DNA from 2 places in the Mesorhizobium sp. BR1-1-6 genome. Region 2 is predicted to be linked to the other one. Evidence: riboswitches for the same ligand, from Rfam matches in the RefSeq annotation. Region 2 holds a riboswitch; the other holds the start of a gene.
What was found. Region 2 has a riboswitch for thiamine pyrophosphate ahead of LB545_RS27105 (Ykof family thiamine-binding protein). Riboswitches for the same ligand answer to the same signal wherever they lie in the genome.
Positions count from the first base shown of each region.

Region 1: it holds a riboswitch for thiamine pyrophosphate, as region 2 does, so the genes downstream of both, thiB (thiamine ABC transporter substrate binding subunit) here and LB545_RS27105 (Ykof family thiamine-binding protein) in region 2, are expected to answer to the same signal.

Region 1 is NZ_JAIUHZ010000001.1:163,225-166,643, forward strand. Features, by position in the region: gene thiP (thiamine/thiamine pyrophosphate ABC transporter permease) at 1-377, opposite strand, end outside; gene thiB (thiamine ABC transporter substrate binding subunit) at 615-1,613, opposite strand; TPP riboswitch at 1,656-1,771, opposite strand; gene LB545_RS00860 (thiamine diphosphokinase) at 1,860-2,504, shown strand; gene LB545_RS00865 (ABC-F family ATP-binding cassette domain-containing protein) at 2,506-3,419, shown strand, end outside.
Region 2 is NZ_JAIUHZ010000022.1:68,142-71,560, forward strand. Features, by position in the region: gene LB545_RS27100 (ABC transporter permease) at 1-734, opposite strand, end outside; gene LB545_RS27105 (Ykof family thiamine-binding protein) at 833-1,441, opposite strand; TPP riboswitch at 1,432-1,545, opposite strand; gene LB545_RS27110 (hypothetical protein) at 1,764-2,081, shown strand; gene msrA (peptide-methionine (S)-S-oxide reductase MsrA) at 2,221-2,739, opposite strand; gene LB545_RS27120 (hypothetical protein) at 2,924-3,235, opposite strand; gene LB545_RS27125 (hypothetical protein) at 3,336-3,419, opposite strand, start outside.

The DNA.
Region 1 (3,419 bases), on a different contig from region 2:
ACGGCACCAAGAAAGCCGGCGAAATAGCCGGCGCGGCCGTAGAGCGCCAGGATGCCGAGCGCCGCCACAATCGCCGGCAGCGCCAACGGCAGGGCGAAGAGCTGGAGGATGAAGCCGCGGCCGGGAAAGTGCGGATGCCGCGACAGCGCGCGAGCCACGAACAGGGCCGGCGCCACCGACAGCAGCGTCGAAAGCGCCGCCTGCCAGAACGTAAAGCGCACGACGCGCAGGAGATAAGGATCGAAGGCTGCCCAGGCTCCGGAGAAATCGTTCGCGCCTTCGAAAAGAAGACCCGCAAACGCGCCGCCGATCAGCAGCGCGATCGCCGCAAGCGCGAGGATGCCGGCGGAGATGCGGGGGTCAGACGCGCGCTGCACGCTGGGCCGCCCAAAGGATCTTTAGCGAGCGTCGCGTTCCTTCGCGCCCCCCTCTGTCCTGCCGGACATCTCCCCCACTTGGGGGGAGATTGGCTGCTTCAGCGCTCCACCCTCTCCTGTGACGTCGCCAATTGGCGAAAGCCGTCGTGACGGCCAATCTCCCCCCTCGTGGGGGAGATGTCCGGCAGGACAGTGGGGGGCGCTGTAGAGCACTCATCATCCGATCATACGACCAAACTACTTGCTCATCACCGCCAGCCATTCATCCACCCATGCCTTGCGGTTGGCCGCGACCTCCTCGGGACTGAACAGCAAGGTTTTGGTCGGTTTGACCAGTCTGTCGAAGGCCGGATTGAGCGGCTTGTCGGTCTTGCCGGCCGGGAACATCCAGTTGGTCTCGGGGATGGCATCCTGGAATTTCGGCCCGGTCATGAAGGCGATGAACTTTTCCGCCAGCGGATTTTTGGCTCCCGTCGTGGTGATGCCGGCGACCTCGATCTGCAGATACTCGCCCTCCTCGAAGGAAGCGGCCTGGTAGCGCTCGGTGTTCTCGGCAACCATGTGGTAGGCGGGCGAGGTCGTGTAGGACAGCACCATCGGCGCCTCGCCCTTGGTGAACAGGCCGTAGGCCTCGCTCCAGCCCGGCGTCACGGTCAAGACCTTCGCCTTGAGCTTGGCCCAGGCCTCCGGCGCCTTGTCGCCATAGACCGACTTCACCCACAACAGCAGGCCGAGGCCCGGCGTCGAGGTGCGCGGATCCTGGATAACGATCTTGTCGTCGGCACTGCCCTCGACCAATTCCTTCAGGCTCTTGGGCGGCGTCTTCAGCTTCTGCGTGTCATAGACGACGGCGAAATAGCCATAGTCGTACGGGACAAAGATGTCGTCGTTCCAGCCGCCCGGCACATTGAGCCCGGTCACGGCGCCATGCGGCGCAAACAGGCCAGTGGCCTTGGCATCGGCGGTGAGATTGGTGTCGAGGCCAAGCACGATGTCGGCCTTGGTCGCGGCCCCTTCCAGCTTGACGCGGTTGAGCAGCGCGACGCCGTCGGCAACCGAGACGAAGTCGACATCGCAGCCGCATTCGGCCTCGAATTCCTTCTTCACCACCGGGCCGGGGCCCCAGTCGGCGGTAAAGCTCTCATAAGTGTAGACGGTGAGCTTGTCCTTGGCTAAGGCCGGCCCGGACAGAACCACGACCATTGCAGAGACAAGGGCGTATAAAAGCGTGCGCATCGGCGCCTCCTTCGTTCGGGTTAAAGGAATTGAGGCGTCGGACTGTCCGAAACGTCTAATCCCTCCGCCGGTACAAACCGGATCAGGTTCAGCGGGTTGGCGAGACTGCCTCTCAGCCGGTCCGCGAAATATCGCGTCCGGCACCCCGTTAGAGCGCCTCGACACATAGGCCCGGCCGGTGAACCGCGCAAGTGGCTGTTTGCCGGCCTTCCGTTTCCGCTGTCGGGCTGGTAAGGGCCACACGATATGAGCACATTCACCATCCTGCTTGGCGGCGATCTCGTCCGCACGCCACGGCTCGACCGTCAGGTCGAGGGAACCCGCGTCATCGCCGCCGATGCCGGCATCGGCCATGCGAGGACGCTCGGCCTTGTGCCGGAACTGTGGGTCGGCGATTTCGACTCCGTGCCCGCCGGCCTGCCGGATGAGTTGGCCGCCGTGCCGCGCCGGACCTTTCCGGCAGAGAAAGACGCCACCGATGGAGAACTCGCGATATCGGCCGCCCTGGAGCGCGGCGCTACCAGCCTCGTGCTCGCCGGCGCCTTCGGCGGCAAGCGCGCCGACCATGCCTTCCTGCACATGGCGCTCGCCCTGCGGCTGGCCGGGGCCGGGACAAAGGTGCTGTTGACCAGCGGCGCGCAGGAAGCCGTGCCCCTGGCGCACGGCACGGCCCGCTTCGACTATGCCGACGGCACCCTGTTCTCGATCCTGGGTTTTTCCGAGCTTGCAGGGCTGACCGTCGCCGGTGCGAAATGGCCGCTTGACCGCGTCAAGGTCGCGTTCGGCTCGTCGCTGACCATCTCCAACGAGGTCAAGGGCAGGCTCGAGATCGCGCTGGGAGCGGGCCGCGCGCTGCTGCTCGCCCATCCCTATCCCTTGCCAGAAAGCTGACATGGCGCCGCCTCTTCTCAATCTCGACGGAATAAAACTGACCTTCGGCGGCACGCCCCTGCTCGACGGCGCCGACTTGGCTGCGTCGGCCGGCGACAAGATCGCGCTGGTCGGCCGCAACGGGTCCGGCAAGTCGACGCTGCTCAAGATCGCCGCCGGCCTGATCGAGCCGCAGGACGGCGAGGTGTTCCGCCAGCCATCGGCGACCGTCCGCTATCTGCCGCAAATGCCCGACATGGACGGCTTCGCAACCGTGCGCGCCTATGTCGAGGCCGGCCTCGGTCCCGCCGACGATCCTTATCGCGCCAGCTACCTGATGGAGCACCTCGGCCTCTCGGGCGAGGAGCAGCCGGGCGACCTCTCCGGCGGCGAGGCCAGGCGCGCCGCCCTTGCCCGCGTCATGGCGCCCGAGCCTGATATCCTGCTGCTCGATGAGCCGACCAACCACCTCGATCTCTCGGTGATCGAATGGCTGGAAGAGGAACTCGTCCGCACCTCCTCGGCCCTCATCGTCATCTCGCACGACCGCCGTTTCCTTGAGCGCGTATCGCGCGCCACCGTGTGGCTCGACCGGGGCCAGACGCGCCGGCTGGATAAGGGCTTCGGCCATTTCGAGGAATGGCGCGACCAGGTGCTTGAGGAAGAAGAGCGCGAACAGCACAAGCTCGGCCGCCAGATCGTGCGCGAGGAACACTGGCTGCGCTATGGCGTGACGGCGCGGCGCAAGCGCAACATGCGCCGCCTGGGCGAATTGCAGACCATGCGCCAGCGTTTTCGCGGCCATCGCGGCGCCGAAGGCACCGCGACCATGGTGGCCAGCGACGCCGCCGAATCCGGCAAGCTGGTGATCGAGGCCAGGAACATCGAGAAGAGCTTTGGCGACCTCACCGTGGTCAAGGGGTTCTCGACCCGCAT
Region 2 (3,419 bases):
GCGGCCTGCCCGCCGGCGGTCCGTTCCCATGGCATGGCAAGGCGCTGGACCAGTACCGTCAGCCCGAACAGGACGAGCGTCAGCACGGCGCTGACGGCGACGGCGGCCAGCACCAGGTCCGGGCGGAAGTTGTTCTTGGCGTTGAGCATGTAGATGCCGAGGCCCTTCGCCGCGCCCGCATATTCGGCGAAGATGGCGCCCACGACAGCATAGGTGATCGAGATCCTGACACCGGCGAAGAAGTAGGGCAGCGCCGAGGGCAGCCGCGCCAGGACGAAGACACGCCAGCGCCCTGCCCCCATGGCGCGCAGCATTTGGCCGATCTCAGCCTCCGTCGCCTCATATCCTTCGGCCAAAGCCACCAACATCGGAAAGAAGGTGACCAGCGCCACCAGCATGATCTTGGGCATCAGCCCAAAGCCGAACCACAGCACCACCAGCGGTGCAATCGCCACCAGCGGCAAGGTCTGGCTGACCACGAAGACCGGAAAAAGGGCGCGCCGCAATGGGTGGGAGAAGTCGATCAATATCGACAGCGCAAAGGCACCGCCGAGCGAACAGGCAAAGCCTGCGAGCGTGGCACGGAGGGTTGGCACGGCGTTATCGGCCAGCGCGTGCCGGTTGAGCATTGCCTGAGCGAAGACGCGCGATGGCGCCGGGAGGATTGTCGGCTTGATGCCACCAAAGCGCGCATAGAGTTCCCACGCGGCTAGCAGCAGCCCCACCGAAAGCATCGCCGGAGCGGTTCTGGCGATGAGGTCCACGATCGGACGCGAAGGGGCGGACGGGGAGGACACGCAGGTACCCGGAGCGGATGGCGCGGGGCGCGCCGTCAGACGGCGGTGGGGCTGTTGGCCGAGACGGTGACGTCGAGCGTTACGTGGCCGGCACCTGGCCCGAAGCGACAAAAGGCCTCGTTGAGTGCGGTAAAAATGGCGCCTGCGTCGCCGCGCAACTTTGTGCAGAAATGCTTGGAGCGCTCATATACGCCCGACTGCTTCAGGAAGTCGATGCAGCCATAGATCTCGTCCATGTGGTCGTCGGTGCCCATGACATAAAGCGAGAACTGCGCCGCCGCCGGCTGGCCGGTGGCGGCCACGCCGCGCACGGCGGCGATAGCGGCTTCCTTGCGCGGGCCGAGCGGCCCGGCAGGTCCGCCAAACGCGTCGGAGCGGCAGATCGGATCGTCCGGCTCGCCCGGGCAGCCGCGCGAGATGGCGGCCGAAAGCACGCAATGCTTGCCGCTGCGCGCTGCCGCCACGAACAGGTCGCGCATGGCAGGAAACAGCACCTCGGGCGGTCCGACCAGCAAGGTCGAGATATCGTCGGTCTCGATCCGCAGTCGATCACGATAAGGGTCCAGTGCCCCGAGCGCGCCAAGGATGACGCCGACAAAATCGCTGGACATGGGATATAGGGAAATCTGTGCGCCTGAAAACATCGCCCGCCTCGCTCCGCTGGTATTACCCAGATCAGCTTCTAGGGTCTGTGGGCTTGCCGCCCCCGTCTCAGCCCCGACCGTACGGAGCACCCCTGTGGATGGACGCGTTAAAGCACCAATCGGGCGGCTATGAAAGCTGTTTTTTCAGGACCATCGCCGGAAATGCATTGCGCCAGGCCTGATTTATGGGCGGTTCCGTCGGGCCCGGTCTTGAGGGAAATTTGTCCGGAACCTTAGCCACGACGAGTGGTTGTCCCTATAGTCGCAAACGCGACGAACTTCGTGGAAACGAGCGAAGACTTCACAGAAATGGAGACAAACCATGCTCATGAAAATCCTCGCAGCTTCGGCTCTTACCATTGGTCTCGCGACTTCGGCGATGGCGCAAAGTGCTGGCGGAAACGGCGCCAATAATGGGCCCGGCAGCGGCCAGTCGGTCACGGTCGACCCGAACACGCCGGCATCGCCGAACACGGTGGATCCTGGCACGACCGGCAGCACGACCGTCATGCCCGACGGCATGAATTCGAACGCGGACCGGAACTGTCCGGCCAGCCCACAAGGTGCTCAGCCGGATGCCAGCCACACCGCTCCGGGCGCCGCTTCGCCGACCGTTAATGACAAGCATTGCGGCAAGTAGCCATTCGCCGAAACTGCTGGAGAACGCCACGGGGCGTCTGTTCCGTGGCGTTTCCGTCTCTTTATGTTTCACCCTCGCCGAACAGGCAGGCGCCTGAGACGTAAACCGCCATCGGCCTTCGTCTCGGTTCGGGCGCCGTCTACGAAACAGCCTTTTCGCGAACCGGCAGCTTCCAGCCCGGCCTGACGAAATGACAGGTGTAGCCGTTCGGGTATTTCTCCAGATAGTCCTGATGCTCGGGTTCGGCTTCCCAGAACGCGCCGGCCGGAGCCACCTCTGTGACCACCTTGCCGGGCCACAGGCCCGAGGCGTCGACGTCGGCGATGGTGTCTTCGGCGACGCGCTTCTGCTCATCGCTGGTGTAGTAGATCGCCGAACGGTAGCTCATCCCCACATCGTTGCCCTGGCGGTTGCGTGTCGTCGGATCATGAATCTGGAAGAAGAACTCCAGCAGCGTACGGTAGCTCACCCTGGCGGGATCGAAATTGATCTCGATGGCTTCGGCATGGGTGCCGTGGTTTCGGTAGGTGGCATCAGGCACGTCGCCGCCGCTGTAGCCGACGCGCGTGGACAGGACGCCCGGGATGCGTCGGATCAGATCCTGCATGCCCCAGAAACAGCCGCCGGCAAGCACCGCGCGTTCGCTTGAAGTCGCCATATCAAATCTCCCCAAAGCAACTCCGGGGAAAGGTTGTAGCCGTTTCCGTCCGGAATTGCGCACGATAAAACTGGAGGCCCGGCGCTATGACAGCCGCTCCAGGATTTCCCATAGATGGGCATTGTCGTCGGCTTCGTCCAGTCGACGGGCGCGTCCTGCTGCCGATCACCACGGACGCGCGGCGTCACTCCCCAGGCCTGAACCTGCGCACCACGACCTCGAATACGATATCCGATATCCACATCGCGCAGACGCCGATGAGGAATGCGGCCGCCAGGGTCGTGGTGTCGTCATTGGCCATCGGCAGGCCCATAGCGCGGGAATACTGGACCACGGGCAGCGTCAGATAGGCGGCGGCTAGCGCGCCGCAGATCGGCGAGGCCACCATCTCGCGCGGTTTGTAGCGGTGGCGCGACAGCGCGCGCAATATGCCGCCGGAAAGGCCGGCGACCACCACCGGCACCTTGATACCGAGCAGGTCGAAAAGATCATGCATCATTTCATTGTCTCGCGATCAGGAAACAGAATGACCGATCCGGCACCGAAGATGAGCGGTCCCCGAGCAGCAGGGCCCGAATCGAGCGGCAACACGATCGTCATGGCTTCCACCCGCACAGTTTCTCGCCCTTGCGGTTGTGCGCCAGCAGCGTCCGGACTTCCGCATCCGACAGTGCTGCGAC